4 regions of the Streptomyces sp. NPDC093064 genome follow, and region 2 is predicted to be linked to each of the others. Evidence: riboswitches for the same ligand, from Rfam matches in the RefSeq annotation. Region 2 holds a riboswitch; each other region holds the start of a gene.

What was found. A riboswitch is a leader RNA that binds a small molecule or an ion and turns the genes downstream of it on or off. The one in region 2 is predicted to bind cyclic di-AMP.
Positions count from the first base shown of each region.
Region 1: another riboswitch for cyclic di-AMP. It lies ahead of ACIQFZ_RS12110 (NlpC/P60 family protein); the one in region 2 lies ahead of ACIQFZ_RS31415 (M23 family metallopeptidase).
Region 3: another riboswitch for cyclic di-AMP. It lies ahead of ACIQFZ_RS16230 (transglycosylase family protein); the one in region 2 lies ahead of ACIQFZ_RS31415 (M23 family metallopeptidase).
Region 4: another riboswitch for cyclic di-AMP. It lies ahead of ACIQFZ_RS20875 (M23 family metallopeptidase); the one in region 2 lies ahead of ACIQFZ_RS31415 (M23 family metallopeptidase).

Region 1 covers NZ_JBIVPK010000007.1:272,625-280,122, reverse strand. The annotation lists gene ACIQFZ_RS12120 (hypothetical protein) at 1-260, shown strand, start outside; gene ACIQFZ_RS12115 (hypothetical protein) at 262-1,035, shown strand; gene ACIQFZ_RS12110 (NlpC/P60 family protein) at 1,271-2,536, opposite strand; cyclic di-AMP (ydaO/yuaA leader) riboswitch at 2,544-2,724, opposite strand; gene ACIQFZ_RS12105 (bifunctional [glutamine synthetase] adenylyltransferase/[glutamine synthetase]-adenylyl-L-tyrosine phosphorylase) at 3,040-6,036, shown strand; gene ACIQFZ_RS12100 (phosphatase PAP2 family protein) at 6,072-6,914, opposite strand; gene ACIQFZ_RS12095 (LacI family DNA-binding transcriptional regulator) at 6,990-7,498, opposite strand, start outside.
Region 2 covers NZ_JBIVPK010000036.1:54,370-61,867, forward strand. The annotation lists gene ACIQFZ_RS31400 (APC family permease) at 1-882, shown strand, start outside; gene ACIQFZ_RS31405 (dihydrofolate reductase family protein) at 1,008-2,138, shown strand; tRNA gene ACIQFZ_RS31410 (tRNA-Met) at 2,238-2,311, shown strand; cyclic di-AMP (ydaO/yuaA leader) riboswitch at 2,541-2,697, shown strand; gene ACIQFZ_RS31415 (M23 family metallopeptidase) at 2,709-3,767, shown strand; gene ACIQFZ_RS31420 (aldo/keto reductase) at 3,905-4,849, shown strand; gene ACIQFZ_RS31425 (PrsW family intramembrane metalloprotease) at 4,868-6,214, opposite strand; gene trmB (tRNA (guanosine(46)-N7)-methyltransferase TrmB) at 6,234-7,076, opposite strand; gene lhgO (L-2-hydroxyglutarate oxidase) at 7,145-7,498, opposite strand, start outside.
Region 3 covers NZ_JBIVPK010000011.1:156,023-163,520, reverse strand. The annotation lists gene ACIQFZ_RS16245 (DUF501 domain-containing protein) at 1-448, opposite strand, end outside; gene ACIQFZ_RS16240 (septum formation initiator family protein) at 474-950, opposite strand; gene eno (phosphopyruvate hydratase) at 1,113-2,399, opposite strand; gene ACIQFZ_RS16230 (transglycosylase family protein) at 2,657-3,385, opposite strand; cyclic di-AMP (ydaO/yuaA leader) riboswitch at 3,390-3,557, opposite strand; gene ACIQFZ_RS16225 (transglycosylase family protein) at 3,740-4,813, opposite strand; gene ACIQFZ_RS16220 (cytochrome P450) at 5,037-6,290, opposite strand; gene ACIQFZ_RS16215 (nucleoside triphosphate pyrophosphohydrolase) at 6,429-7,409, opposite strand.
Region 4 covers NZ_JBIVPK010000016.1:54,838-62,335, reverse strand. The annotation lists gene ACIQFZ_RS20885 (pitrilysin family protein) at 1-743, shown strand, start outside; gene ACIQFZ_RS20880 (pitrilysin family protein) at 740-2,128, shown strand; cyclic di-AMP (ydaO/yuaA leader) riboswitch at 2,363-2,523, shown strand; gene ACIQFZ_RS20875 (M23 family metallopeptidase) at 2,536-3,291, shown strand; gene ACIQFZ_RS20870 (HPr family phosphocarrier protein) at 3,463-3,744, opposite strand; gene ACIQFZ_RS20865 (GNAT family N-acetyltransferase) at 3,921-6,977, shown strand; gene ACIQFZ_RS20860 (Lrp/AsnC family transcriptional regulator) at 7,084-7,498, opposite strand, start outside.

The sequences.
Region 1 (7,498 bases), on a different contig from region 2:
TGGAGTTGCTCGACGAGCGGCAGCTTCCTGTCGCCGCACCAGTGGTGATGGTGCTGGGCCGGTGGTTCTACAACAGGCACCGTCACTGGGGCGCCGGTCTGGTGGCCGCGGTCTCCGGCTCGGTCGTGGTGGGCACCTTGGTCGACCAGCTGCGACCTCATCTGGACCGGCTGCTCGCCGACACCACGGCGACCGCGGCGGGGCTGGTGGTCGCTATGGCCGTGTTCACGGTCTGCTCCCGCGTGCGGCGGGAGGCCTGACATGCCGTACGAGGGCGACGGCCGAAGCGGTGCCCGGCGTGGTCTGCGCCTGCGTACCCTCTGGCACCGCTGCTGGGGAGCCGTCGCCGTACTGCTCGGTGTCGCTCTGATCTTCTTCGCCGGCGTCGGACTGACCCGCGTGCCCGACGACATGGCCGAGGAGCGCGCGTATCGAGCCGCTCGCCCCTGCGGTACGGCGGTCACCGAGGACTGCCTGCGCCCCGTCCAGGCCACCGTGCGCGGCACGGAGATACGGGAACAGCCCAAGAACCAGCGGTACGACCTCCGGCTCACCGGACCCGGATCAGTGCCCCGGGAAGTAGCCATGGGCGGAGCCGAGCCGCTGCTCGGGCACCTCCGTGCCGGAGACGTGGTCACCGTCACCATGTGGCGGGACTACGCGACCGCCGTGAGCAAGGACGGCGTGACGCAGTACTCCGACGACAACCCCGAAGGACTGTCCCTTTGGAGCACGGCCATCGCCTTGGCCCTGTTCGCCATCGGCCTCTTCGCCGCCTATGCGGGAGGGCACGCGGTCGCGCGCGCTCCCCACTACGCCGCGACGGGGCTGCCCACACGCCTCGGAAAGCGCGGGATGCAGACGATCTTTGCCATGCCCTGCGCTGCTCTGGCCGGAATATCCGGCATATGGACCGGTCCCGTCGGGGTGATCGTCTTGTGGTCGGCCCTGGTCGGACTGCTTCTCGTGGCGACCCGACGCCTCGACACGCCGAACCGGGGCCGTGGCCGGCACGCGGGCACGCACACGGGGTGACGGCACGGCGCGATGGCAATCCTTCGAACCGAGAAGCGTCTGCCGGTGCTGTAGGCGCAGGTCGGGGCTGGCTTTCCTGAGCTGCTCACCGTGGCCGACATCTTCATCGCGGTGCCCTGGACCTGAGTGGCGCCGCCCCCTGAAAGGGCCCGCACCCCCCGGTGCGGGCCCTTTCATGTCCGGTGCCGGTGCCGGTGCCGGTGCCGGTGCCGGCACCGGGTGTCCGGCGCGCGCGTTACGCGGGACGGACGACGCTGTGGATCGGCATGTAGTAGATCGACTCCTCGCGGACGTTCGCGCCCGAGTGCGGCGCGTGGATCATCATGCCGTTGCCGATGTAGATCCCGACGTGGCTGATGTCGTCGTAGAAGAAGACCAGGTCGCCGGGCTTGGCCGCGGAGACGGAGACGGTCGTGCCGGCCTTCACCTGGTCCCAGGTGGTGCGCGGCAGCGAGATCCCGGCGGACTTCCAGGAGGCCTGCGTGAGCCCGGAGCAGTCGTACGAACCGGGGCCGGACGCGCCCCACACGTACGGCTTGCCGATCTGGGCCCGCGCGAAGTCGATGACCTTGGCGGCCTGGGCGGCATAGCCGGTGCTCGATCCGGCATCCGTGCTCGTGCCCCCGCCCGTACCCGTACCCGAGCCCGTGCTCGATCCGGAGCTCGTGCTCGATCCGGAGCTTGTGCCCGCTCCCGTGCTCGTGCCCGTTCCGCTGCTCGCCTTCGCCTTGGCGCTCTGAGCCGCCTGCTCCTCCTTGAGCTTCTGCGCGGCCGCCGCCGCCTCCGCCGCCGCCTGCCGGCGGGCCAGCTCCGCGGCCTTCTGCCGGGCGATCTCCTGCTTCTTCTTCTCGATCGCCGCCAGCCGCGCCTTCTCCTCGGCGGTCAGCGTCGACAGCAGATGGCGCGCCTCGCTGAGCTTCGTCTGGACGTCGAGCTTGCTGGTCCTCAGATCGTCCTGCGAGGTGGTCAGCGACTCCAGGATCTTCGTCGCCTCGGTGCGCTTCTTCGTCGTCGCGAGCTGCGCGGTCTGGTAGTCGTCGACGGCCTTCTTCTGCCGCTCGGTGAGCTGGCTCATCAGATGGTCCTGGTCGAAGTACTGCTGGGGATCCTTCGCGAGCAGCAGCGTCGCGGTGCCGGACATCCCGCCCGTGCGGTACTGGGCGGCGGCGAACATGCCGAGCTCGCGCCGCGCCTCGTTCAGCTTCTCGGTGCGCTTCGCCACGTCGTCGAGGAGGCCGTTCACGCGTGTGCGCTGCGTGGCGGTCTTCTCCTTGGCCGCGTTGTACTTCTCGGTGGCCACTCCGGCCTGGTGGTACAGGTCGTCGACTTTCTTCTGCACCTCTTCGAGGCTGGGTTTCTGGGGTTGCGCGGGCGCGGCGTTCGCCGTCTGGGACAGCAGTGCCACGGAGGTGAGGGCCGCGGTCGTCAGACCGAGGGCCGGGGACGTGCGCAGTCCGGCGATCCGGGTGGCCGTGGTCCGGGCTTTGCGGTGCGACGCCAAGAGTGGCGCCTCCTTCCATGGACCGCCTACCGGGTTAGCTGTCGGGTTCGGGCGGGTGGTCGGAAGGGCTGCCCTACCGTCCCGTACGCGCGGTGGGGGACGCGTGAACGGGACCGATTCACCCCAGGGATGAGTGGGTCCCCGGCTCCGGCTGCCGTGAGGCGCACCGGACTCGGCGCAGGCCACCCGTCCCGGCGTTGTTCGCCGGCGGGGGTACGGGGTGCCCGCCGGGCACGCTAGCCAACGCTTGTGACTGCTGTGAAGGTTGGTGCGTGATATGTCCGCTACGTATTCGTGACTTTCACGGTACGCATACGGATGGCTGCACTCCGATGCCCTCGGGGCGTCCGGACCGTACGTCCTGTGGGCGGCGGGTATCCCCGTTTCCCGGGCCTCCCCGACGACCTCCGACCGGCGCGGAAAGCGGGACCGCCGTCAGGGCTCAGGACCGGGACTCCGGATAGGCTCTGGCCAGGACGGGCTTGATCCGACGGGAGGCCGGGATGACGGCGCCGGGGCGCAGGAGCAGTACCTTCACGCGGCTGCTGCGGCACGGCTTCATCCATGCCTCGGACGCCGAGCGGCTGCTGGACGGGCCGGACCTCGCGCCGCTGAGGGACGATCCGGTGCTGCTGGAGGCGCTGGGCGCCACCGCCGACCCGGATCTCGCGCTGGGCGGGCTGGTCCGGCTGCTGGAGGCGCAGCCGGAGTCCAAGGCCCGCCGCGAGCTGCTCGACACGCTGATAGCGGCCAAACCGCTGCGCGACCGGCTGCTCGGCGTGCTCGGCGCCTCCACCGCGCTCGGCGACCACCTCGCCCGGCACGCAGGCGACTGGCGGGCGCTGGTCACCTACGAGCCGCGCGACCTGCACCCGGGCGTGGAGGAGTTCGAGCACGGGCTCGCCGAGGCCGGCGATCCGGTCGCGCTCCGCGTCGCCTACCGGCGCTGCCTGCTGTCCATCGCCGCCCGCGACGTGTGCGGCACCACGGATGTCGCCGAGACCGCCGCCGAGCTCGCCGACCTCGCCACCGCGACCCTGCGCGCCGCGCTCCGGCTCGCGCGGGCCGCCGCGCCCGCGGACGACGCGCTGTGCCGGCTCGCGGTGATCGCGATGGGCAAGTGCGGCGGTCACGAACTCAACTACGTCTCCGACGTCGACGTGATCTTCGTCGGCGAGGCCGCGGACGGCGCCGACGAGGTCAAGGCCCTGCGCGCCGCGACCGCGCTCGCCTCGCACATGATGCGGATCTGCTCCGAGACGACCGTGGAGGGCTCGATCTGGCCGGTCGACGCCAACCTGCGGCCCGAGGGCCGCAACGGGCCGCTGGTGCGCACCCTCAGCAGCCATGTCGCCTACTACCAGCGATGGGCCAAGACCTGGGAGTTCCAGGCGCTGCTCAAGGCCCGCCCGGTGGCCGGCGACCTGGAACTGGGCGGCCAGTACATCGCCGCGCTCGGCCCGCTGGTCTGGCAGGCCGCCGAGCGCGAGAACTTCGTCGCAGACGTGCAGAAGATGCGCCGCCGTGTGGTCGAGACCATCCCCGTGGCCGAGGTCGAGCGCGAGCTGAAACTCGGGCCGGGCGGCCTGCGCGACGTCGAATTCGCCGTGCAGCTCCTTCAGTTGGTGCACGGGCGGACCGACCCGTCGCTGCGCAGCGGCTCCACCCTGGACGCGTTGCAGGCACTGGCCGCCGGAGGGTACGTAGGCCGTGTGGACGCCGTGCAACTCGACGACGCCTACCGGTTCCTGCGTTCCCTGGAGCACCGCATCCAGCTGTTCCGGCTGCGGCGCACCCACCTCGTCCCCGAGGACGAGGCCGATCTGCGCCGGCTCGGACGGTCGCTCGGCCTGCGCAGCGACCCGATCACCGAGCTGACCCGGGAGTGGAAACGGCACACCAGCGTCGTACGCCGGCTGCACGAGAAGCTGTTCTACCGGCCGTTGCTCGACGCGGTTGCCCAACTCGCTCCCGGCGAGGCCCGGTTGAGGCCGGAGGCCGCGCGGGAGCGGCTGGTCGCGCTCGGGTACGCCGACCCGGCCGCCGCGCTGCGGCATCTGGAGGCGCTGGCCTCCGGCGTCACCAGGAAGGCGGCCATCCAGCGGACCCTGCTGCCCGTGCTGCTGGGGTGGTTCGCGGACTCCGCCGATCCGGACGCCGGGCTGCTGAACTTCCGCAAGGTGTCGGACGCGCTCGGCAAGACCCCCTGGTATCTGCGGCTGCTGCGGGACGAGGGGGCCGCCGCCGAGAACCTCGCCCGGGTGCTGTCGGCCGGGCGGCTCGCGCCCGACCTGCTGATGCGCGCGCCCGAGGCCGTGGCACTGCTGGGCGACGGCGACGCGGGCGGCCTCGAACCGCGCGGCCGCGCCCAGCTGGAGCAGGAGGTCCTCGCCGCCGTCCGTCGCGCCGAGACCCCCGAGCAGGGCGTCACGGCGGCGCGCGGCGTACGGCGGCGGGAGCTGTTCCGCACCGCCGCCGCCGACATCGTCGGCTCCTACGGCACCGAGACCCGGCCCGTCGAGGCCGACCAGGGCGCGCTCGTGGACCAGGTGGGCGGCGCGGTGTCCGACCTGACGGCGGCCACGCTCGCCGGCACCCTGCGGGCGGTCGTGCGCAAGGGATGGGGGGACACCCTGCCGACCCGGTTCGCGATCATCGGCATGGGGCGCTTCGGCGGGCACGAGCTGGGCTACGGCTCGGACGCGGACGTGCTGTTCGTGCACGAGCCGTGGGAGGGCGCCGACGAGCGGGAGGCCGCCGAGGCCGCGGCCCGGGTGGTCGCCGAGACGCGGCGGCTGCTCCAGATCCCGAGCGCGGATCCGCCGCTGCTGGTCGACGCGGATCTGCGGCCCGAGGGGAAGTCCGGGCCGCTGGTGCGCACGCTCAAGTCGTACGAGGCGTACTACCGTCGGTGGTCGCTGGTGTGGGAGTCCCAGGCGCTGCTGCGGGCCGAGCCGGTGGCCGGGGACGAGGACCTGGGGCGGCGGTTCATCGAGCTGATCGATCCGTTGCGTTATCCGCGCGGCGGACTGAGCGAGGAGGCGGTGCGGGAGATCCGGCGGCTCAAGGCCCGGATGGAGTCCGAGCGGCTGCCGCGCGGCACCGACCCCAAGCTGCACACCAAACTGGGGCCGGGCGGGCTGTCCGACGTGGAGTGGACCGTGCAGCTGCTCCAGATGCGGCACGCGGCGGGGGAGGCGTCGCTGCGGACCACACGGACGCGGGAGGCGCTGACGGCGGCGCGGGAGGCGGGACTGGTGTCCCCGGAGGACGCCTCGACGCTCGACGAGGCGTGGGTGCTGGCCACCCGGGTGCGCAACGCGGTGATGCTGGTGCGGGGCCGGGCGGGGGACACGTTCCCCACCGAGCCGCGGGAACTGGCCGCGGTGGGGCGGTACCTGGGATACGGGCCGGGGCACGCGGGCGACATGCTCGACGCGTACCGGCGGACGGCACGCCGGGCCCGGGCGGTCATGGAGGAGCTGTTCTACGGTGCGTGAGACGGCGGCTCGGCGACACCGACACCGCTACGGCCCTACGCCTCCGTCGGCCGCAGCGCCGGCGTCAGCCGCGGCAGCGCGTGCGGCAGCGCCCCGTACCAGGCGCGGGCCATCGTGAATCCGAAGGAGAGGCACAGCACCCCGCCGACCGCGTCGAGCCAGAAGTGGTTGGCGGTGGCGACGATGACGACCAGGGTGGCCACCGGGTAGAGCAGGCCGAGGACGCGCAGCCACGGGATCGTGCACAGGGTGAAGACGGTCAGGCCGCACCACAGGGACCAGCCGATGTGCATGGACGGCATCGCGGCGTACTGGTTGGACATGTTCTTGAGATCGCCGGAGGCCATGGAACCCCAGGTGTGATGGACCTGGACCGTGTCGACGAAGTGGTCGCCGGTCATCAGGCGCGGGGGCGCCAGCGGGTACAGGTAGTAGCCGAGCAGCGCCACGCCCGTCGTCACGAAGAGGGTGAGCCGGGCCGCCGCGTAGCGGCCGGGGTGCGTGCGGTAGAGCCACACCAGGACGCCGATGGTGACCACGAAGTGCAACGTCGCGTAGTAGTAGTTCATGCCGATGATCAGCCAAGTCACCGAGTTCACGGCATGGTTGACCGAGTGTTCGACGGCGATGCCGAGCTGGTGTTCGGCGTTCCAGACCCAGTCCGCGTTGCGCAGCGCCTTGGCCTTCTGCTCCGGGACCGCGTTGCGGATCAGCGAGTACGTCCAGTAACTCACCGCGATCAGCAGGATCTCGAACCACAGCCGCGGCCGGCGGGGGGTGCGCAGCCGCTCCAGGACGGTGGGGGACTGCTCGTCCGTGACAAGGGGCGGAACGGCCTCTTCCCGGCCTTCCAGTCGTGTCACGGTCGAGTCACCCATAGGCACAGAGTCTGCCAGAAAAGCGTTCGTCCACCGATCATCCGCCGGTCGGGTTCCGTTCGCATGTTCTCCGCCTCAGGGACGAGGGCGGTCCCCAGGGGCCGAAGCGGTCGAACCGCGCACCACCAGCTCCGGCATGAACACGAACTCGCTGTGCGGCGCGGGCGTCCCGCCGATCTCCTCGAGCAGCGTGCGCACCGCCGCCTGGCCCATCGCCGGCACCGGCTTGCGGATGGTCGTCAGGGGCGGGTCGGTGAAGGCGATCAGGGGAGAGTCGTCGAAGCCCACGACGGAGACGTCCCGGGGGACCTCCAGGCCGCGCTGCCGGGCCGCCCGGATCGCGCCGAGCGCCATCATGTCGCTCGCGCAGACGATCGCCGTGCAGTCCCGTTCGATGAGCGCGGTGGCCGCGGCCTGGCCGCCCTCCAGGGTGTAGAGGGAGTGCTGGATCAGCTCCGACTCGACGACGTCCGCGGCCAGGCCCAGCTGGTCCCGCATGGCGCGCACGAAGCCCTCGATCTTGCGCTGGACCGGCACGAAACGCTTCGGGCCGAGGGCCAGGCCGATACGGGCGTGCCCCAGGG
Region 2 (7,498 bases):
GGCATGCCGGTCCTGACCTCCCTGCTGGCCCGCGACAACCATCTGCCGCACGTCTTCGGGCTGCGCGCCGACCGGCAGGTCTACCGCTACGGCGTCGTCGTGCTCGCCGCCGCCGCCCTGGTCCTGCTGGTCGTGGCCGAGGGCGACACCCAGAAACTGGTGCCGGTCTTCGCCATCGGCGTGTTCATCGGGTTCACCCTCTCCCAGGCCGGCATGGTCCGGCACTGGCACCTGGACGGGGGTCCCGGATGGCGCCGGCGGGCGGCCGTCAACGGCCTCGGGGCGCTGCTGACCTTCGCGGCCCTGGTCATCGAGCTGGTGTCGAAGTTCGGCGAGGGCGGCTGGCTCGTCTTCGCCGCGGTCGCCGTCCTGGTGGCCGTGTTCGAGTCGGTGCACCGCACGTACCAGCGCATCGGCGCGGCCCTGCACCTCGGCGAAGTCCCCGCACGGCCCGAGCCGCGCCACTCGGTCGTCGTCGTTCCCGTCGGTGCCGTCAACCTGCTCACCAGCGAGGCCATCAGCGCCGCGTTGTCACTGAGCGACGAGGTCCGCGCCGTCACCGTCGTACACCCCGAGGACCGCGACGCCCCCTCCGCCGACGAGGTCCACGCCGCCTGGAACGCCTGGCAGCCCGGTGTCCCCCTCACCGTGCTGCACAGCCGCACCCGCTCCCTGACCCGGCCCTTCGTCGACCATCTGCGCGCGCTGGCCGCCCAGGAGCGGCAGGACCGGATCGTGGTCCTCATCCCGGAGATGCACCTGCCCAGGCCCTGGCAGCGGCTTCTGCAGAACCAGCGCGGTGCCGTCCTGGACCGCGCCGTCCGCCGCCACACCGACGCCGTCATCTGCCGCCTGCGGTTCCGCATCCACCTCGGTCACTGACCCCCACCGACCGGCGGGCGGCCCGCCCGCGTCGCGTGCGCGGCTGCGCCACGGTGGGGCCCCGCTCGCGATCGGCGGGGTCGGTCACACTGGGAGCCAGTCCGCCGCCGAGAGAGAGGGCGTCGATGCCCCACCCGTACGTCCTGCTGTCCGCCGCCGTCTCGCTCGACGGCTACCTGGACGACACCGGCCCCGAGCGCCTGCTGCTCTCCAGCCCCGCCGACTTCGACCGGGTCGACGAGGTACGGGCGTCGGCCGACGCGATCCTGATCGGCGCCGGCACCCTGCGGGCCGACAACCCGCGGCTGCTGCTGAACTCGCCGCAGCGGCGGGCCGCACGCCGCGCCGCCGGGAAGCCGGAGTACCCGCTGAAGGTCGCGGTCAGCGCCTCCGGCGAGCTGGATCCCGGGGCGCCCTTCTGGCACACCGGCGGCGAGAAGATCCTCTACACGACCGACGAGGGCGCGCTGCGGCTGCGGCGTACGGGCCTGGCCGCCGACGTGGTGCCGCTGGGCGCCGAACTCGGCTGGCCCCGGCTCCTCGAGCACCTGCACGACGAACGCGGGGTGCGCCGGCTCATGGTCGAGGGCGGCGGGACCGTCCACACGCAGCTGCTCCAGCAGCAGCTCGCGGACGAGGTGCAGCTCGTGCTCGCCCCCCTGTTCGTGGGGGACGCGGACGCGCCCCGGCTGTTCGGGCCCGGGACCTACCAGGGCGGGCGGCTGCGGCTGGTGGAGACGCGGACCATCGAGGACGTCGTCCTCGTGCGCTACGAGCCCACCGCTCCCGGCACCGCCGGCCGCGCCGTGCCCGCGGACCGGCACTGGCTCCGGCTCGCCTGCGAACTGGCGGCCCAGTGCCCGCCGTCCCGGACCGCGTTCAGCGTGGGCGCCGTGGTGGTTGCCGCCGACGGGACCGAACTCGCCCGCGGGTACTCGCGGGAGGGCGGCGACCCGGTCGTGCACGCGGAGGAGGCGGCGCTGGCCAAGGTCGACCCGGCGGATCCGCGGCTGCCGGACGCCACGGTGTACAGCAGCCTGGAGCCGTGCGCCCGCCGCGCCTCCCGGCCGCGTCCGTGCGCCCGGCTGATTCTGGACGCCGGGGTGCGACGGGTGGTGACCGCGTGGCGGGAGCCGGACACGTTCGTCGAGGGCGCCGACGGGACCGGGGTGCTGGCGGCCGGTGGCGCGGACGCCGTCGTGGTGCCGGAGTTCGAGGAGCCGGCCAGGGAACCGAACCGGCATCTGCTCGGCTGAGCGTGACCTCGTCGCACGGCCGGGAACCGTGTGACGAACAGTGGCAGGTGAGGTGGGTGCGAGCAGTCCTCCGGATGACATATACTGGTGTCACAACGACGCGGGGTGGAGCAGCTCGGTAGCTCGCTGGGCTCATAACCCAGAGGTCGCAGGTTCAAATCCTGTCCCCGCTACTGAAGGCTCAGGGCCGGAATCCAATCAATGGATTCCGGCCCTGAGTGTTTCGCGGACACATGGCTCTCCCCGAGGTGCGGTCAACTCGCCCGGTTTTCGGTGGTCATGGACCGTAAGGTCGGGCCGGAAGGTTTAGTGATCAAGCCGAACGGCTTGGAATCCGGGCCCCGAGTCTATTAACGTTCGATAACGCAGCACGGTCGTCCCAGCCGTCACAAGAGGCGGCTCCGTGCGCGCACGCCGAATCCCGCAAGGGAACCGGGGAACCACCAACTTGGGGTGAATCGAGCGTAACCGCCGTGTACGTACGGCTTGTTTACGCGCGTAGGAGACCTTCCCGCTCCGAACCCGTCAGCTAACCCGGTAGGCGAGACGGAAGGAAAGGAGTACGCCTTCGTGGCGTCCAACCCGCCTGCCCCGGAAGCCCCGTTCGCGCCGAGCCGGCAGCACGGAGAGACCTTCGGCTACGACAGCCGCCGCGCCGACGAGGGCCCCTGGGAGGAGTGGAACCCCACCGCGGAGTCCATCCGTCCCGTGCGCGGCCGGCACCGCGTCGCCAAGCAGCGCGGCGGCGGACTCGCCCGCAGCTCCACCGTTCTCGGTGTCGGCGTCATCGCCGCCGTCGGCGCGGGCGGCATGGCGAGCGCCAACAGCGGCAAGCCGCCGGTGTCCATCTCGCTGCCCGACCTGCCCTCCGTGGGCTCCCTGTTCGAGGACTCGTCCGACGCTGCCCCCGAGGGCTCGTCGACCGCGCTCAGCGGCGTCGGCGTGACCGCCGCCGAGGCCGAGCACGGCACCTCGGACGCCGGCGAGGTGCTGCGCAACCGGATCATGGCGCAGGCCGAGCAGCAGCAGGTCCAGATCGAGGCCAAGGCCCAGGCGGACGCCGAGGCCGCCGCCGCCAAGAAGGCCGCCGAGGAGGCGGCGAAGGCGCGGGAGACGGCCCAGGCCAAGGCCGCCGCCGAGAAGAAGAAGGCGGAGGAGGAGGCCAAGCGGAAGGCCGAGGAGGCCGCCAGGAAGGCCGAGGAGGCCCGGCTGGCCGAGCTGGCCAGGCAGTACGCGCTGCCCACCTCCTCGTACACGCTCACCTCCACCTTCGGCCAGGCCGGCTCCATGTGGTCCTCCGGCTACCACACCGGCCTCGACTTCGCCGCGCCCACGGGCACCCTGCTCAAGGCGATCCACACCGGCACCATCACCGAGGCCGGCTGGGCCGGCTCCTACGGCTACCGCACGATCCTCACCCTCGAGGACGGCACCGAGCTGTGGTTCTGCCACCAGTCGTCGATCAACGTCAGCGCCGGCCAGAAGGTCAGCACGGGCGAAGTGATCGGCCGCGTGGGCGCCACCGGCAACGTCACCGGGCCCCACCTCCACCTGGAGGTCCACCCGGGTGGCCAGTCCACCGGGATCGACCCGATGGCGTGGCTGCGCGGCAAGGGCCTCGCCCCCTGACGGACACGCCTCGCCGCTTGGCGTACGCGGACCGGTCTCACCCCTGACGAGCCCGTGAGACCGGTTTGCGCAACCTTTGCGGCCGGATGCGGCCCGGCCCGGAATGGGTCGCTCCGGCGCGGTTGTTGATGTTGGACATGACTTCTCTACGCAAACTGGGTTCGTCCGATCTCGAGGTCTTCCCGCTCGCCCTCGGTGGCAACGTCTTCGGCTGGACCGCCGACCAGGAGCAGTCCTTCGCCGTCCTCGACGCCTACACGGCCGCCGGAGGCAACTTCGTCGACAGCGCCGACTCCTACTCCGCGTGGGTGGAGGGCAACCAGGGCGGCGAGTCCGAGACGATCATCGGCAAGTGGATCAAGGCGCGCGGCAACCGCTCCGACGTCGTCATCGCCACCAAGGTCAGCCAGCACCCCGACTACCAGGGCCTGAGCGCCGCCAACATCAAGGCCGCGGCCGACGCCTCCCTCAGGCGTCTGGGCACGGACCACATCGACCTGTACTACACGCACTTCGACCAGCCGGAAGTCCCCGTCGAGGAGATCATCGGCGCGCTCGACGAGCTGGTCAGGGCGGGCAAGGTGCGGCACATCGCCGCCTCGAACATCTCCGCCGAGCGCCTCCAGGAGTCCCTGGACTTCTCCGACCGCGAGGGCCTGGCCCGCTACGTGGCGCTCCAGCCGCACTACAACCTGGTCTCGCGCGACACCTACGAAGGCGGGCTGGAGAACGTCGCCGAGCGGTCCGGCCTGGCCGCCGTCCCGTACTACGCGCTCGCCTCCGGCTTCCTGACCGGCAAGTACCGGCCCGGTACGACGGTGGACAGCGCGCGGGCGCAGGGCGCGGCCAGGCACCTCGAGACCGAGCGCGGCCAGAAGGTCCTCACGGCCCTTGACGACGTGGCCCGCGCCCATGACGCCGAGGTCGCCACGGTGGCCCTGGCCTGGCTCGCCGCGCAGCCGACGGTGACCGCCCCGATCGCCTCGGCGCGGACGGTGGACCAGCTCCCGGCGCTGCTGGGGGTCGCGGAGTTGCGGCTGACGGAGGAGGAGCTCGGGAAGCTGACGCGGGCGTCGGCGTAACTCCCGTCCCCGGGGCCGCTACGGCTGTGTCCGGTACGGGTTGTACGAGGGATACGGCACCGCCGGTCCGTACGACCCGCACCCCAGCGGCCGCGAGTGGACGCCGTACACCCCGTACACCCCGCACCCCGGCCAGGGTGGCGCGGCCATGGGCATCGTCATCCTGGCCGCGTGGTCCAGTGCGGGTTGCGCCACCTCCCGCCTGCGCCACAGCTCGTGCAGCAGTTCCCGCTCCCGTACGGCGAAGTCGGCCCCGGCCCGCCCCCGGCGGCCGCGGTGCCGGAGGAAGGCCAGCGAGGTCGCGTACGCCTCGTACTGGGCGACCGTCCGCGCCGCCGTCCTGCCGAGCCGGCGCCGGGCGTGGTCGCGGGCCAGTCTGCGCGCCCGCATGGAGGCCAGGGCGAACGGTTCGGCCGGGGTGAGCCATCCGGCGGCGGTGTACGCGGGCAGCTCCTCGCGCACGGTCCTCAGCTCGCGCTGCCGGGTCCAGACGACCAGCCAGGTCAGCAGCGCGAACGCGGGCACCATGATGGCCGCGTACACCGCGAAGAAGCCGTACTCGCCGAAGGTCGCCGAGCCGTTCCACAGGGCGTGCATGCCCATCGCGAGCAGCAGCCCGGCCGGCGGCGGCAGCAGGCGGCGCAGGCGTCGGCGGTCCCCGGACATCGCGGCGATGCCGAAGCCGATGCCGGTGAGCACGGTGAACATCGGGTGCGCGAACGGCGACATGATGACGCGGACGAAGAAGGTCGCCGCGGTGACGGAGGCGATGCCCCGGTCACCGGTGAGCTGGTCGGTGCCGAAGGCGTTGCCGAGGTAGAGGATGTTCTCGGTGAACGCGAAGCCGGTCGCGGTCACCCCGGCGATGACGACCCCGTCGACGATGCCGGTGAAGTCGCGTCTGCGGAAGAGGAAGACCAGCAGGACGGCGGCGGCCTTCGCGGACTCCTCCACGACCGGCGCTATCACGGTCGCGCCCAGGGTGTCCGCGCTCGCGGGGTCGGCGGTCGCCGTGGCGATCCAGTGGGTGGCGAAGCTGTTGGCGACGATCGCGATCAGGGCCGCCGCGCAGGCGCCCCAGGCGAAGGCGAACACCAGGTCCCGCCAGGGGCCGGGCTCGACCCGGTCCAGCCAGCGGAAGGCAGCCGTCAGCAGCGGTACGGGCAGCACCGCGAGCCCGAGCCCGACGAGGAACCCCTCGGTGCCGGTCTGCCGGCGCACGAGGGCGAGGATGACCAGCCCGGACAGGGCGAGCAGGGTGACGAGCGCGCCGTACCTGACCCATCGCCGCTGCCACCAGTGCGTGTGGCCGGACGCGCCGACGGGAGCGCCGGGAGGTGTCGGGTACGGGGGGCAGGCGGCCACGGCATCGGCCCTCACGAGGTCACTGCGGGTGCTGGTCTTCGTGTGGCACGCGACGGAAGAGCAGATCGTTCACCACATGACCTTTCTCCAGTCCCTGGCCCTCGAAACGGGTCAGCGGCCGGAAGCCGGGACGTGGCGCGAAACCGCCGTCGGCCTGGGTGTTCTCGAAGTCGGGGTGCGCCGTCAGCACGTCGAGCATCTGCTGGGCGTACGGCTCCCAGTCCGTCGCGCAGTGCACGACGGCCCCGGGCCTGAGCCGGGTGGCGGCCAGCATCAGGAACTCCGGCTGGATCAGCCGCCGCTTGTGGTGCCGCTTCTTCGGCCAGGGGTCGGGGAAGTAGACGCGCAGCCCGTCGAGGCTGTCGGGGGCGAGCATCTCGCGCAGCAGGATGATGGCGTCGCCGTTGCCGACGCGGACGTTGCCGAGTCCGTGCCGGTCGGCGAGGCTCAGCAGGTTGCCCTGGCCCGGGGTGTGCACGTCGACGGCGAGGATGTTGGTGTCCGGGTCCTCGGCCGCCATCCGGGCGGTGGCCTCGCCCATCCCGAAGCCGATCTCCAGGACGACCGGGCGGGTGTTCCCGAACAGCTCGGCGAGGTCGATCACCCGCTGCCCGTCGATGTCCAGGCCCCAGGCGGGCCACAGCCGCTGCAACGCGTCCGCCTGCCCCGCGGTCACCCGGCTCCGGCGCGGCTGGAAGCTGCGGATCCGCCGCTCGAAGTGCGAGCCGGCCGGATCGGCCTTGGGCCCGTCGGGGAAACGCGGCTCCCCCTTGACCCGGGTGTGCCGCACGGACACGCCGGGCGTGTGCCGGGGCAGCTCACCGGGGGCGGGAGCCTGGGGGGTGTTCAGCGAGTCAGTCACAGTGGGAACGATTTTACGGGGGGCCGGCACGGACCGGCTCTCAAGGCCGACGGGACCCAGCGCGCCCTTCATGCCGACTCCAGGACGGCCAGGGCCCTCCTCGCCACCTCGCGCCCGATCGGCAGCGAGGCGGTCGCCGCGGGACTGGGCGCGTTGAGCACGTGCACCGCCCGGGCGCCCTCCCGGATCAGGAAGTCGTCCACCAGCGTGCCGTCCCGCAGGACGGCCTGCGCCCGCACCCCGGCGGCGGCCGGCACCAGGTCCTCCTCCCGTACCCCCGGCATCAGCCGGCGCACCGCCTGCGTGAAGGCGGCCTTCGACACCGACCGCCGCAGCTCCCCGGCCCCGTACCGCCAGTGCCGGCGGGCGATCCGCCACGACCCGGGCCAGCCCAGCGTTCCCGCCAGCTCCCGCGGCCGTAC
Region 3 (7,498 bases), on a different contig from region 2:
GCGGGTTCACGCCCGGCCCGGCGGCCAGCGAGTGGGCGACCAGGACGTGCAGGCACTTCACCCGGTCCGGCATGCCACCCGCGCTGGGGAAGCCCGTCAGCTCCTCGATCTCGTCCCGGCGCCGGATGTAGTCCTCGTGCGCGGCCCGGTACGCGGCCGCCAGCTCCGGGTCGGTGGCCAGCCGCTCCGTCATCTCCTTCATCACGCCGTCGGCCTCCAGCGTGCCGATGGCCGAGGCGGCGCGCGGGCACGTCAGGTAGTACAGCGTGGGGAAGGGCGTGCCGTCGGGCAGCCGCGGGGCCGTCTCCACGACGTCGGGCTGCCCGCAGGGGCAGCGGTGCGCGATCGCGCGCAGGCCGCGCGGCGGCCGCCCGAGCTGCTGCCTGAAGGCCTCGACGTCCGCCTCGGTGGGTTCGGTGCGCTCGGTGGGCGGCGGTGGGGTTTCCATGCCTTGCGTATGTCTCTCTGTCAGTTCACTGGTCGGAGGCGTCGGACTTGTCGACCCCGTCCCAGACGTTGGCGTACCAGGGGCGGCGGGCCGTCCCCCGCTCGGCGCGGGACCGCTCGGCCGGGTCCGGGTCGACCACGACGTAGCCGGTCTCCCCGGGCTTCACGTAGTGCAGCCGCTGCCGGATCTGCTGTTCGGCGTAGGCGTCGTCCTGCCAGCGTGCCTTGAGGTCGCGCATTTGTTCCACCCGCTCCTGGGCCTGCCGCTTCTGTCGTTGCAGATCGGCGATGTCGGCGCGCTGGGTGACGTACTGCCGCATCGGGTACGCCAGGGCGACCACCATCGAGCACAGCACCAGCGCGAGCAGCGCCGCGCGGCCGGTGAGGCGGGAGCGGCGGGCCTGGCGGCGGGTCTGCGAACGGTAGACACGGGCCGCGGTCTGCTCACCGAGCAGTCTGAGCCTGGTCGTGGTGGAGAACCGGTCCCGGTCCTTGACGGCCATCGTCCCGCCTCCCGTTCGTGCCCGCGCACACACGTGCGTACGTCCCCGGACACGGTACGGGACCGGGTACGGGGACGTACGTGCGACTGGCGAAGCCTTACGCTTTGCGGCTCAGCCTCCGGGACGGCTCGGCCCTTGGAACGGCTGAGCCCTCGAAGCGGCTCAGCCCTTGAAGCGCGGGAAGGCCGAGCGGCCGGCGTACACCGCGGCGTCGTCGAGGATCTCCTCGATGCGCAGCAGCTGGTTGTACTTGGCGACGCGCTCGGAGCGGGCCGGGGCGCCGGTCTTGATCTGGCCGCAGTTGGTGGCGACGGCCAGGTCGGCGATCGTGACGTCCTCGGTCTCGCCGGAGCGGTGGGACATCATGCACTTGAAGCCGTTGCGCTGGGCCAGCTCGACGGCGTCCAGGGTCTCGGTGAGCGAACCGATCTGGTTCACCTTCACGAGCAGCGCGTTGGCGGCGCCGTCCTCGATGCCGCGGGCGAGGCGCTCGGGGTTGGTGACGAACAGGTCGTCGCCGACGAGCTGGACCTTGTCGCCGAGCTTGTCGGTGATGACCTTCCAGCCGGCCCAGTCGTCCTCGAACAGCGGGTCCTCGATGGAGACGAGCGGGTAGGCCGCGACGAGCTCCTCGTAGTACTCCGTCATCTCGGCGGCGGAGCGCTCCTTGCCCTCGAAGACGTACTTGCCGTCCTTGTAGAACTCGGAGGCGGCGACGTCGAGCGCGAGGGCGATCTGCTCGCCGGGGGCGTATCCGGCTTCCTTGATCGCCTCGAGGATGAGGTCCAGGGCCTCTCGGTTGGAGCCGAGGTTCGGGGCGAAGCCGCCCTCGTCGCCGAGGCCGGTGGACAGGCCCTTGCTCTTCAGGACCTTCTTCAGGGTGTGGTAGACCTCGGTGCCCCAGCGCAGGGCCTCGGAGAAGGACTCCGCGCCGATCGGGGCGATCATGAACTCCTGGATGTCCACGTTGGAGTCGGCGTGCGAGCCGCCGTTCAGGATGTTCATCATCGGCACCGGCAGCAGGTGCGCGTTCGGACCGCCGAGGTAGCGGAAGAGGGGGAGGTCCGAGGCCTCGGAGGCGGCGTGGGCGACGGCGAGGGAGACGCCGAGGATGGCGTTGGCGCCCAGCGAGCCCTTGTTGTCGGTGGCGTCCAGGTCGAACATGGCCTGGTCGATCAGACGCTGCTCGGTGGCGTCGTAGCCGACGAGCTCCGGGCCGATCTGCTCGATCACGGCGAGGACGGCCTTCTCGACGCCCTTGCCCTGGTAGCGATTGGGGTCGCCGTCACGGAGCTCGATGGCCTCGAAGGCACCGGTGGAGGCGCCGGAGGGGACGGCGGCACGACCGGTGCTGCCGTCGTCGAGGCCGACCTCGACCTCGACCGTGGGGTTGCCTCGGGAGTCCAGGATTTCCCGGGCTACGACGACGTCGATGGACGGCACGAGCATCTCCTTCTGGGATGTGACGCTGGAAGTGCGGGGCGTGAGCCTTGCGACTAGAGCCTAACCGTCCCGGGGCGGCGACCGGCCGACCGACCGCCTCGTGGACAGAGTGACGGTACCCATTGTTCCCACTCGGAACAAAGGGGAGGGGAAGGTTCGGGAACGGCCGGGCGTGCGGGAGACGAAAAAGCCCCGCCCCGGCGCGTAGGGGGGAACGCGCCGGGGCGGGGAGCCCTGGAAAGCGCCGAGGGCGGGACGGGCCCTTACTTCAGGTGGAGCTGCTGGCCCGGATAGATGAGGTCGGCGTTGTCGACGATGTCCTTGTTCAGCTCGAACAGCTTCTTCCAGCCACCCTGGACGCCGTGCTCGGCGGCAATGGAGCTGAGGGTGTCGCCGGAGACCACCCTGTACTCGCCGTCACCCTTCCTGACCTTCTCGCCGGTCGGCGTAGTGACGGTCTTGCTCGGGGTGGGACGCGTCGCGGAGCGGTTGGCGGCCTGCTGCTCGGTCGAGCGGGTGGCGGTGCTCTTGGCGGAGCTGCCGCTCGACGACGACGAAGACGAAGAAGACGACGACGAGGACGACGAGGACGACGACGCGGGGGCGCTGCCGGTGTAGGCGGCACCGGACAGGCCCCTGCCGCAGACCGGCCAGGCGCCCTTGCCCTGGCCCGCGAGTACCTTCTCGGCGACGGCTATCTGCTGCGACTTGGAGGCCAGGTCGGCGCGCGACGCGTAGGCGGTGCCGCCGTACCCGGCCCAGGTGGAGTTGGTGAACTGGAGGCCACCGTAGAAGCCGTTGCCGGTGTTGATGGACCAGTTGCCGCCGGACTCGCACTGGGCGACCGCGTCCCACTCGGAGGCGGTGGCGGCGGAGGCGTCGCCGACCGCCATCAGCGGGGCGGCGACAGCGGCGCCGGCGACACCGGCGAGCGCGATGACACGGGTGGTCTTGGACGTGCGACGGTGCTTGCCCTTGCTGGAGAACAGCATGGTGGGATCCCCTCACCGACGCCTGCGAGGTGAGCTGTCGGGTTCGGGCCGGTTGAGTTGCCCGGCCGTGCCTCGTGCGTGAGGCACGGCTCCACCCCTAGCCGCTCCGGTCAACTGCCGGGCGCGGCACTTACCTTGGGTCCCCCGCTCCTGCCCACGGCGCTTGACGCGACGACTGTTCCCGTACGGCCGCTGGCAGGATTCGGCGTTGCGGCAGCCGGGGCTCGCGGTGACGAGCGGTCACGACCGTAGGCACGCGCTCCGCCGAATTCCAAAGACGATCAGGGCTTCTGAGAGTCATCCCACACTTTCACCGAATGGGACATTCGGTGCGAAGTGGGACGTGAACTCCCGCTACTTTTGGGGCGTTTCGGTAGGGACATTCAGGGTCTGACCGGCAGAGATGTGGTTGGGGTCGGACCCGACCGCCCCCCTGTTCGCCGCGTACAGCGCATCCCATCCGCCCTGAAGGTCAAGGGAGTCGGCGATGGACTCGAGCGAGTCGCCGGCGCGGACGGTGTAGGAGTCGGCGACGACGGCGCGCGCGATGCCGCCGCGGGAGGCGTGGCGGCCGGAGGACGCGGCCGCGTGACTGTCGGCCGGGTCCTCGGCGGCACTGCCGCCGCGGTGCCGCCCACCGCCGAGCGCCCCGGCGTCGAGCGCCCCGGTGTCGACCAGGGTCGAAGTGCCGCCGATCTGCCACGAGTTGTCCGTGTCACCCGGCTGCGGCGTGACCGAGGGCGAGGCGTCGGGCGACTGGAACCCGCTTGCGGCGACATCGGGGGACGTGTCGGACTTGGCCGGGTTGCCCTTCTTGGCGGGCGAGGACGGCGAGGGGGAGGACGTGGTGGGGGACGCGGTCGGCGAGCCGGAGGAACCGGAGGAATCGGCCGGACCGGGGTCGGCGTCCGACGAGCCGGATGAACCGGACGGGTCGCTCGACGACGCCTGTGACGAGTCGGACAGACCGAGGTCGTCCGTGAGGGACTTTCCGGAGGAGTTGGAGGATCCGGACGCATTACCCACGCCGGTGTCGACCTTCGCCGCCCCGGACTTCTTGTTGAGCCCGGAGAGCAGCCCGCACGTCGGCCAGGCATCGGGGCCCTTGTCGGCGAGCAGCTTCTTGGCCACGGCTATCTGCTGGGACCGGCTGGCCTGGTCGGCGCTCGAGGCGTAGTCGAGGCCGCCGTACTTCTCCCAGTCGTCCTGCGTCAACTGAAGGCCGCCGTAGTAGCCGTTGCCGGTGTTGGCGCTCCAGGCGCCGCCACTCTCGCACTTGGCCACCTTGTCCCACGCGTTGCCGTCGGCCGCGCTGGCGCCGCCGGCGCCGATCAGTGGGATGGCGATGGCGGATCCGGCCACTCCGGCGGCGACAAGGAGGGCCGGAGCCTGACGGGGCCGACGGTGACGTCCGTTCCCGGAGAGCATACGGAGACCTTTCGTGCGACAGCGGTGACCCGCGTGGCGACCGCAGACTCGGCGCCACGCTGATGGGTGAAAGTATCGGCTGACGATCGCTTGTCACAAGTTCATGCCGCACAGATCACGTGAAGATCACACCGTTGAACATGTGTCATCTTCGTGCCCGTCATTGGGTAGGCGTGGTGCGGCGGCAGGCGTCTTTTCCTGCCTTGTCCGGCTTCCCTGCGACTTACCGACCAGGCGTGAACCGCACCGGCAGCGTCCGCAGTCCGCGCATGATGAGCCCACCGCGCCAGCGCAAGTCGGCCGGATCTGTGTCCAGTTGCAGGTCCGGGAGCCGGGTGAGGAGGGTCGCCAGCGCGGTCTGGCCCTCCAGGCGGGCGAGCGGTGCGCCGAGGCAGTAGTGGATGCCGTGGCCGTAGCCGAGGTGTTGATTGTCACGCCGCCCGAGGTCGAGGACATCGGGGCCGGCGAACCGCTCCGGGTCCCGGTCGGCGGCGGCGAGGACGACGAGGACCGGGTCGCCGGCGGCGATGTCCTGCCCGCCGATGGTGAGCGGCCGGGTGGCGTAGCGCCAGGTGGCCAGCTCCACCGGACCGTCGTAGCGAAGGAGTTCCTCCACTCCCGTCTCCAGCAGGCCGCCGTCCCCCTCGGCGAGGGACCGCTGGAGCCGGTCCCGCTGCTCGGGGTGGGTGAGCAGGGCGTAGGTGCCGTTGCCGATGAGGTTGACGGTGGTCTCGAAACCGGCGAACAGAAGGATGAAGGCCATGGCGGCGGCCTCGTTCTCGGTGAGGTGCTCGCCGTGGTCGGAGGCGCGGATGAGGGCGGAGATGAGGTCCTCGCCGGGGGCGGGCTCGGCCGGGAGCGCCTCGCGCTTGCGGTGGATGAGGTCCGCGAGATAGCCGCGCATCTTCTTCACCGAGCGGGCGACCCCGCCACGCGGGCCCTTGCCGTGGCGGATCATCATGCCCGCCCAGTCCCGGAAGTCGTCCTGGTCCTCGCGGGGGACGCCGAGCAGGTCGCAGATGGCGTAGATGGGCAGCGGGAAGGCGAACTCGTGGATGAGGTCGGCGGTGCCGCGCTCGGCGAACCCGTCGATGAGTCCGTCGGCCAGCTCCTGCACACGCGGGGCGAACTCGGCGACGCGGCGCGGGGTGAACGCCTTGCTGACCAGCCGGCGCAGCCGGGTGTGGTCCGGCGGGTCGATGTTCAGCAGGTGGGTCATCAGCTCGGCCTTGCGCTCACCGGGGATGCCGGTCTTGCCCTTGGCGTGCGCGGGCTCGGCGTGGTGCGCCGGGTTCTTGGACAGCCGCTGGTCGGCCAGGGCCTGCTTGGCGTCCGCGTACCGGGTGACCAGCCAGGCCTCCACTCCGCTGGGCAGCCGGGTCCTGTGCACGGGGGCGTGCTCGCGGAGCCAGGCGTAGGCCGGGTAGGGGTTGCTCGCGAACTCCCAGGTGAACAGGGCGGGTGGCTGGTCGTGCATACGGTTGACCCTAGCGCCGGGGGTTCGGCGTCAGGCTTTCCGCCCCCACCGCCGCGGCTCCGGCCCTTCCCGTCCCTGGCGGCGATGCCCCCGGCTCCCCTGCCGGACCACCCCCTCCCCGCCCGCGCCCTCAGGGCTTCAGTTGCCCTCCGCCTCTACGATCGCGTCCCGGTACGCGCGCGCCGCCGCGCGCAGTGCCGCCTCCGGGTCGACGCCCTCCGCCTCGGCGCGGGCGGCCAGCGCCAGCAGCTCGTACCCGAAGCCCTCCCTCGCCGGGAGGGGGACCTCCAGGCCCGCCGTGCGGACCCGGGAGGCCAGCTTGGCGGCGAGGGCGAGGCCGGGCTGGCCGAGGGGGACACCCTCGGTCACGGAGGTGCGCCGCTTCTCCTCGGCCTTGGTGCGCAGCCAGTGCTCCTTGACCTCCTCCGGGGTGGTGGCGGTCTCGTCGCCGAAGACGTGCGGGTGGCGGTGGATCAGCTTGGCGACGATGGTGCCGGCCACGTCGTCGATGGAGAACGGCTCCTCGGGGTCCTCCTCGGCGATACGGGCGTGGAAGACCACCTGGAGCAGGACGTCGCCCAGTTCCTCACGCAGCTCCTCGCGGTCGCCGTCCTCGATAGCCTCGACCAGCTCGTACGCCTCCTCGATGCCGTACTTGGCCAGGCCCTTGTGGGTCTGTCGGGACGACCAGGGGCACTCGGCGCGGATGCGGTCCATGACCTGGACGAGGTCGAGCAGGCGGGCGCCGGGCAGGTCGTAGGAGGCGGGCAGCAGCTCCAGCTCCGGCATGTTCACACGGCCGGAGCCGGCCAGGCGGGCCAGTCCGTCGGTCAGGGCGGGTTCGCCCTCGCCGGTGGCCACGACGACGACCGTACGGCCGCCGGCGCACACGTCCACCAGTTCCTCGGCGCTCGGTGCCGACTCGTCCACGGCTATACCCGCCTCGCGCAGATACGGCAGCTGCGGATGGGCGCCGTCCGCGCACAGCACCCGGTCGGCCGCCCGCAGCGCCTGCCAGGCGGGCCAGGACAGGAGCCCGGGGGCGACCCGGTGGCTGGTGGTGAGCAGGACGATCCGGCCCGGGGCCGCTGCGGAGGTGGTCGCGCTGGTGGTGTTCACGGTCCGAACGTAACGCACACCGGCGACGTCACCCCTGGTTGTCCACAGGCCGGGGGCCGTCCCCCGGCCCGGTTGTCCACAGGCCCGGT
Region 4 (7,498 bases), on a different contig from region 2:
ACATCGACCCGCAGCAGACGCTCGCCTGGATCGAGAAGTACTTCGGCTCCATCACGTCCCACGACGGCAAGCCCGAGCCCCGCGACGGCTCCCTGCCCGAGGTCATCGGCGAGCAGCTGCGCGAGGTCGTCGAGGAGGAGGTCCCGGCCCGTGCCCTGATGGCCGCCTACCGGCTCCCGCACGACGGCACGCGCGCGTGCGACGCGGCCGACCTGGCGCTCACCATCCTCGGCGGCGGCGAGTCCTCCCGGCTCTACAACCGCCTGGTGCGCCGCGACCGTACGGCCGTCGCGGCCGGCTTCGGACTGCTGCGGCTGGCCGGCGCGCCCTCCTTGGGCTGGCTGGACGTGAAGACCTCCGGCGACGTCGAGGTCCCCGTCATCGAGTCGGCCATCGACGAGGAGCTCGCCCGGTTCGCCGAACAGGGCCCCACGGCCGAGGAGATGGAGCGCGCCCAGGCCCAACTGGAGCGCGAGTGGCTGGACCGCCTCGGCACGGTCGCCGGCCGCGCCGACGAACTGTGCCGCTACGCCGTCCTGTTCGGCGACCCGCAGCTCGCCCTGACCGCCGTCAAGCGGGTCCTGGAGGTGACGCCCGAGGAGGTCCAGGAGGCCGCCAAGTCCCGCCTGCGCCCCGACAACCGCGCGGTGCTCGTCTACGAGCCGACCGCCGCCGACGCGCAGGACGACGCCCAGGGCGCGGACGCCGCGGCCACCGACGAGACCGAGGAGGCGGCGAAGTGACCGAGCTCGCCACGATGGAGTTCCACCCCCAGCCCCGGGCCGGCGCGGCCAAGCCGTGGGCGTTCCCCGCGCCCGAGCGCGGGACGCTGGACAACGGCCTGACGGTGCTGCGCTGTCACCGCCCCGGCCAGCAGGTCGTCGCCGTCGAGGTGCTGCTGGACGCGCCCCTGGACGCGGAGCCGGCCGACCTGGACGGCGTCGCCACGATCATGGCGCGGGCCTTCTCCGAGGGCACCGACAAGCACTCCGCCGAGGAGTTCGCCGCCGAGCTGGAGCGCGCGGGCGCCACCCTCGACTCGCACGCCGACCACCCCGGCGTACGGCTGAGCCTGGAGGTCCCGGCCTCCCGCCTGGCCAAGGGGCTCGGCCTGCTGTCCGACGCCCTCAGGGCGCCCGCGTTCGCCGAATCCGAGGTCGAGCGCCTGGTGCGCAACCGGCTCGACGAGATCCCGCACGAGCTGGCCAACCCGGCCCGCCGCGCCGCCAAGGAACTGTCCAAGGAGCTCTTCCCGGCCGGCTCGCGCATGTCGCGTCCGCGCCAGGGCACCGAGGACACGGTCGGCGCGATCGACTCGGCGGCCGTCCGCTCCTTCTACGACCGGCACGTGCGTCCGGCCACGGCCACCGCCGTGGTCGTCGGCGACCTCACCGGCGTCGACCTCGACGAGCTGCTGGGCCGGACCCTGGGCGCCTGGACCGGCTCGCCCGCCAAGCCGCGGCCCGTGCCGCCGGTGACCGCCGACGACACCGGCCGCGTGGTCATCGTGGACCGGCCCGGCGCCGTGCAGACGCAGCTGCTCATCGGCCGGATCGGCCCGGACCGGCACGACCGCGTGTGGCCCGCCCAGGTGCTCGGCACCTACTGCCTCGGCGGCACCCTCACCTCCCGCCTGGACCGCGTCCTGCGCGAGGAGAAGGGCTACACCTACGGGGTGCGGGCGTTCGGCCAGGTGCTGCGCTCGGCCCCCGACGGGTCGGGCGCCGCGATGCTCGCCATCAGCGGCTCGGTCGACACCCCGAACACCGGCCCGGCCCTGGACGACCTGTTCACGGTGCTGCGCAAGCTCGCCGCCGAGGGCCTCACCGACGCCGAGCGGGACGTCGCCGTGCAGAACCTCGTCGGCGTGGCGCCGCTGAAGTACGAGACGGCCGCCGCCGTGGCCGGCACGCTCGCCGACCAGGTCGAGCAGCACCTGCCCGACGACTACCAGGCGACGCTCTATCAGCAGCTCGCCGCGACCGGCACGGTGGAGGCGACCGCGGCCGTCGTCAACGCCTTCCCGGTGGACCGGCTGGTGACGGTCCTCGTCGGTGACGCGGCGCAGATCAAGGAGCCCGTCGAGGCCCTGGGCGCCGGCCGGGTCATCGTCGTCGCGGCCGAGTAGAGGTACCCCCTCGCCGCCGTTCGCCGCCGCACGCGCGGCGAACGGCACACGCGCGCGTGGGGCCTTGGTGCCCGAAGCGTCACCAGGGCCCCACGATGTCCGAATTGAGGGGGAGGTTGCCTGTCTGCCCTGTGGTATGCGCTACAAAACATCTGATCCGTTTGGGAATTGAAAGCGGCCCCGTTTAGCGTCGGTCCGGCTGTTCGTCGGGCAGTGCGCCGCGTCCGCGGCACCGGACAGCCATCGCCGAGTCCCCGTACGGCGCGAGCCAGGGGAGCCGGGGACCCGCCGTCCCTGGGGTGAATCGGACACCCGCGCACGCCGCGAGGGGGCCGTAGGAGACCTTCCTGCTCCGAACCCGTCAGCTAACCCGGTAGGCGAGAGGGAAGGAAAGGACCCACGTCTCCATGGCGTTCACCCGCGCCGCCGGGAAACACCGCCGGCCGAGCCGGATGCACCGCACCACCGCCCGCGCGGCGGGCGTCGCGGCCCTGGCCACCACCGGCGTCATCGGCACCCTCGCCGCCCCGGCCCTCGCCGCGGAGGACCCCGCCCCCGAGGACACCGGCCTCACCCCGGTCGTCACCATCGGCGACAGCGTCGCCGAGAAGATCGACGCCCAGGCCCTCGCCCAGCACAGGGCCGCCGCGCGCAAGCAGGCCGAGGAGGCCGCGCGCAAGAAGGCCGCGGAGCGGGCCGCGAAGGAGCGCGAGGTCAAGGCGCGCGCCGCCCGCGAGGCCGAGCGCAAGCGTCTCAACGCCTTCGTGACGCCGATCCTCGACTCCTACGTATCGACCGGCTACCGCACCGGCGGCTCCCTGTGGTCCTCCGGCACCCACACCGGCATCGACTTCCACGCCGCGAGCGGCACCACCGTCCGCGCGGTCGGCATCGGCACCGTCGTCGAGACCGGCTGGGGCGGGGCGTACGGCAACCAGGTCGTGATCAGGATGGCCGACGGCATGTACACCCAGTACGGGCACCTGTCGTCCATCGGGGTCTCGGTGGGCCAGCAGGTCGTCCCGGGCCAGCAGATCGGCCTGTCCGGCGCGACCGGCAACGTCACCGGACCGCACCTGCACTTCGAGGCCCGTACGTCCCCGGACTACGGCTCCGACATCGACCCCGTGGGCTACCTCCGCCGGCACGGCCTCAACATCTGACCTCCCGCGCCGGCACACCGCCCGGCGCGTCACGCGACACCCCCGAAGCCCCGGCTCCCGAGCCGGGGCTTCCTGTGTTCCCTTCCGGTGTTCCGGGGGCCCGCCGGGCACGCCGAAGCCGTGCCACCCCGTCCGGGCGGCACGGCTTCGGCGCAGGAGCGGTCCTGCCGGTCAGACGGTCTCGGGAAGCTCCCCGAGCCCCTCGGCGACCAGCTTGGCCAGCCGGTCCAGCGCGGCGTCCGCGCCATCGGCGTCGGAGGCCAGGACGACCTCCTCGCCGCCCTCGGCGCCGAGGCCGAGCACGGCCAGCATGGAGGCCGCGTTGACGGGCGTCCCGTCGGCCTTGGCGATCGTCACGGGGATGCCTGAGGCCGTGGCGGCCCGGACGAAGATGGAGGCGGGGCGGGCGTGGAGGCCCTCGGCCCAGCCGACGTTGACGCGGCGCTCAGCCATGTGTTGCTGCCCTTCGGGTGATCAGGGTTGTCTAGACCAGTTTTCCACACGTGGAGCGAGCCCGGAGCGGGGGTGTGCGCCGCCCCGGGCGGCGTCGGACCGCGGCCTCGGTCCGACGTGTGTCCTCCACAGACTGCCTCGCGCCGCTGTCGGACGCGAGCCGTACGCTGGGCCCCATGCAGACCTCGCCGGACCGGCACGAGTACCCCGCCCACTGGGAGGCCGACGTGGTGCTGCGCGACGGCGGCACCGCACGGATCCGCCCCATCACCGCCGATGACGCCGGCCGTCTGGTCAGCTTCTACGAACAGGTGTCGGACGAGTCCAAGTATTACCGCTTCTTCGCGCCCTACCCGCGCCTGTCCGCGAAGGACGTCCACCGCTTCACGCACCACGACTTCGTGGACCGGGTGGGACTCGCGGCCACGGTCGGCGGCGAGTTCATCGCCACCGTACGCTACGACCGCATCGGCGCGGACGGCCTACCCGCCTCGGCGCCCTGCGACGAGGCCGAGGTCGCCTTCCTGGTGCAGGACGCCCACCAGGGACGCGGGGTCGCCTCCGCGCTTCTGGAGCACATCGCGGCCGTCGCCCGCGAGCGCGGCATCCGGCGCTTCACCGCCGAGGTGCTTCCGGCCAACACCAAGATGATCAAGGTGTTCACGGACGCCGGGTACGTCCAGAAGCGCAGCTTCGAGGACGGCGTCGTACACCTGGAGTTCGACATCGAGCCGACCGACCGCTCGCTGGCCGTGCAGCGCGCACGGGAGCAGCGGGCCGAGGGGCGGTCGGTACGGCGGCTCCTGATGCCCGGCTCGGTCGCCGTCATCGGCGTGGGCCGCACGCGCGGCGGCGTGGGCCGCAGCATCCTCGACAACATCCGCGACGCCGGGTTCACGGGCCGGCTCCACGCCGTGAACCGGGCCTTCGGCGAGGACTGCCGGGAGATCGACGGGGTGCCCGCCCACCGCTCGGTGCGGGACATCGACGGGCCCGTGGACCTCGCCGTCGTCGCCGTGCCGGCCGAGCGCGTCCCGGACGCCGTCACCGAGTGCGGCGAGCACGGGGTGCAGGGGCTCGTCGTGATCTCCGCGGGCTACGCGGAGAGCGGTCCCGAGGGACGCGAGCGGCAGCGCGCCCTCGTGCGGCAGGCGCGCACGTACGGCATGCGGATCATCGGGCCCAACACCTTCGGGATCATCAACACCTCGCCGGACGTCCGGCTGAACGCCTCCCTCGCCCCCGAGCTGCCCCGGCCGGGCCGTATCGGGCTGTTCGCCCAGTCCGGGGCCATCGGCATCGCGCTGCTGTCCCGGCTGCACCGGCGCGGCGGCGGGGTCACCGGGGTCACGGGCGTGTCGACCTTCGTGTCGGCCGGCAACAGGGCGGACGTCTCCGGCAACGACGTCATGCAGTTCTGGTACGACGACCCCGACACCGACGTCGCCCTGATGTACCTGGAGTCCATCGGCAACCCGCGCAAGTTCACCCGCCTGGCCCGGCGTACGGCGGCGGTGAAGCCGCTGGTCGTGGTGCAGGGCGCGGGCTCCGCCCCGCAGGGGCACGCGGTACGGGCGACGCGGCTGCCGCACGCGACGGTGTCCGCGCTGCTGCGGCAGGCCGGCGTGATCCGGGTCGACACCATCACCGAACTGGTCGACACCGGCCTGCTGCTCGCCCGGCAGCCGCTGCCGCCGGGCCCGCGGGTGGCGATCCTCGGCAACTCCGAGTCGCTGGGAGTGCTGACCTACGACCGCTGCCTCGCGGAGGGGCTGCGCCCCCAGCCGCCGCGGGACCTGACTACGGCGGCGTCGGCGGAGGACTTCCGGGTCGCGCTGTCCCGGGCGCTCGCCGACGAGACCGCCGACGCGGTGGTCGTCACCCTGATACCGGCGCTGGGGGAGGGGGCCGCCGAGGACTCGGCCCTGGCCGAGGCGCTGCGCTCGGCCGCGCAGGAGGTCCCCGGCAAGCCGGTCCTCGTCGTGCACGTCGAGTTCGGCGGCCTGGCGGAAGCCCTCTCCGCCGCCACCAGCACGGCCCCGGCACCCGGCCCGGGCCCCCACCCGGGAGCGACCCCCCTCCTGCCACCTCCCACGACACCCCGGCCTGCCTCGGCATCCCCGGCGGGTCCGGGGCACCAGGCGGGCCGGGCATCGCTGGCAGACCCGAACCCCGAGACCGGCACAGGTCCAAAGGCATGCACGTCAGGACCTCGGCGAGGTCCGGGCGAGGCTTCCGCCACGGGCTCGCAGCTCCGCCCCGGCTCCCGGTGGCCGTCCCCTGCCGTGCCCGACAGGGCCGCGGCCGGGGGCGCAGGTCCCGCGGGTATGACGGCGGGCGGTGCCGGGCCCGAGCCGGCCCCCACCGGGCCGCGGCTGATCACCGCCTATCCCGCTGCCGAGCGTGCCGTGCGGGCCCTTGCCGAGGCGGTCCGGTACGGCCAGTGGCGGCGGGAGGCCGTGGAGCCGGGGAAGGTGCCGGAGTACGAGGACATCGACGAGAAGGGCGCCGCCGCCTTCATCGGCGGACTGCTCGAGCGCGGGCAGGGCCTCACGCTCGGTACGGAGGAGACCTGCGAGCTGCTCGGCCGGTACGGCATCCACGTGCGCCGGGCCCTGCCCGCGCCCACTCCCGACGCCGCCGCGGAGGCCGCCCGCGCCCTCGGCTACCCCGTCGCCCTGAAGGCCACCGCCCCGCACCTGCGGCACCGCGCCGACCTGGGCGGCGTACGCCTCGACCTCACCGATGAGGATCAACTCCGCCGGGCCTACACCGAGTTGACCGACCTCTTCGGCAAGCCCGAGGAGCTGCGGCCGGTGGCGCAGGCAATGGCACCCCGAGGGGTCGACACCGTCGTGCGCGCGGTCATCGACCCGGCGGCCGGCGCGGTGCTCTCCTTCGGGCTCGCCGGGGTCGCCTCCCAGCTGCTCGGCGACATGGCGCACCGGCTGATCCCGGTCACCGACCGCGAGGCCACCTCCCTGATCCGTTCCATCCGCACGGCACCCCTGCTCTTCGGCTGGCGTGGCTCGGCCCCGGTCGACACCCCCGCGTTGCAGGAGCTGCTGCTGCGTGTGTCACGGCTGGTCCACGACCACCCGGAGGTCGTCGCCGTCACCCTGGAGCCGGTCGTCGTCGCCCCGCGCGGGCTGAGCGTCCTCGACGCCACCGTGCGCCTGGCACCCCCGCCGGCCCGCGACGACCTCGGCCCGCGCACGCTCCCGGTGTACTGAGCACCCTCGCCCGCGCGGCGGATCGGCCGCCAGATTCCGGCTTCACAGGGAACTGCTGGCCAACCGTGTGCCTTTCCCGCAACCGTCCGCGGAACCGGTGCGCCCCCTACCAGGGCCGTATGGGCCGCGTTCCGGTCCGTCGTCCGGTCCCGTCGAGCAGGTGCCCCATCCGCTTGACCGTCCGCAGCCCGACGATCCGGTCGGCGATCGTGAGGGAGGGCAGCCGGGCGCACATCGCGGTTTCGCGGCGCTCGATGTCGCCGATGTCGCGCAGCCAGAACGTGGCGAGCACGTTCGTGGTCCCGGTGACGGCGGCGACCAGACGGCATTCGGGTAGCGTGGCCAGCGTTCGGTGAAGCGTGTTGAGATCGCTGGCCGGGGCCTGGCCGCGAAAGGTGACGGATACAGGCAGTCCCGTCAGGTGCGGGGCCATGTCGCAGCGGAAGAGGATCACGCCGGAGTCGGTGAGGCGGTGCACCCTGCGGCGTACGGTCGCCGCGCTGGTGCCGGTGCGCTCGGCG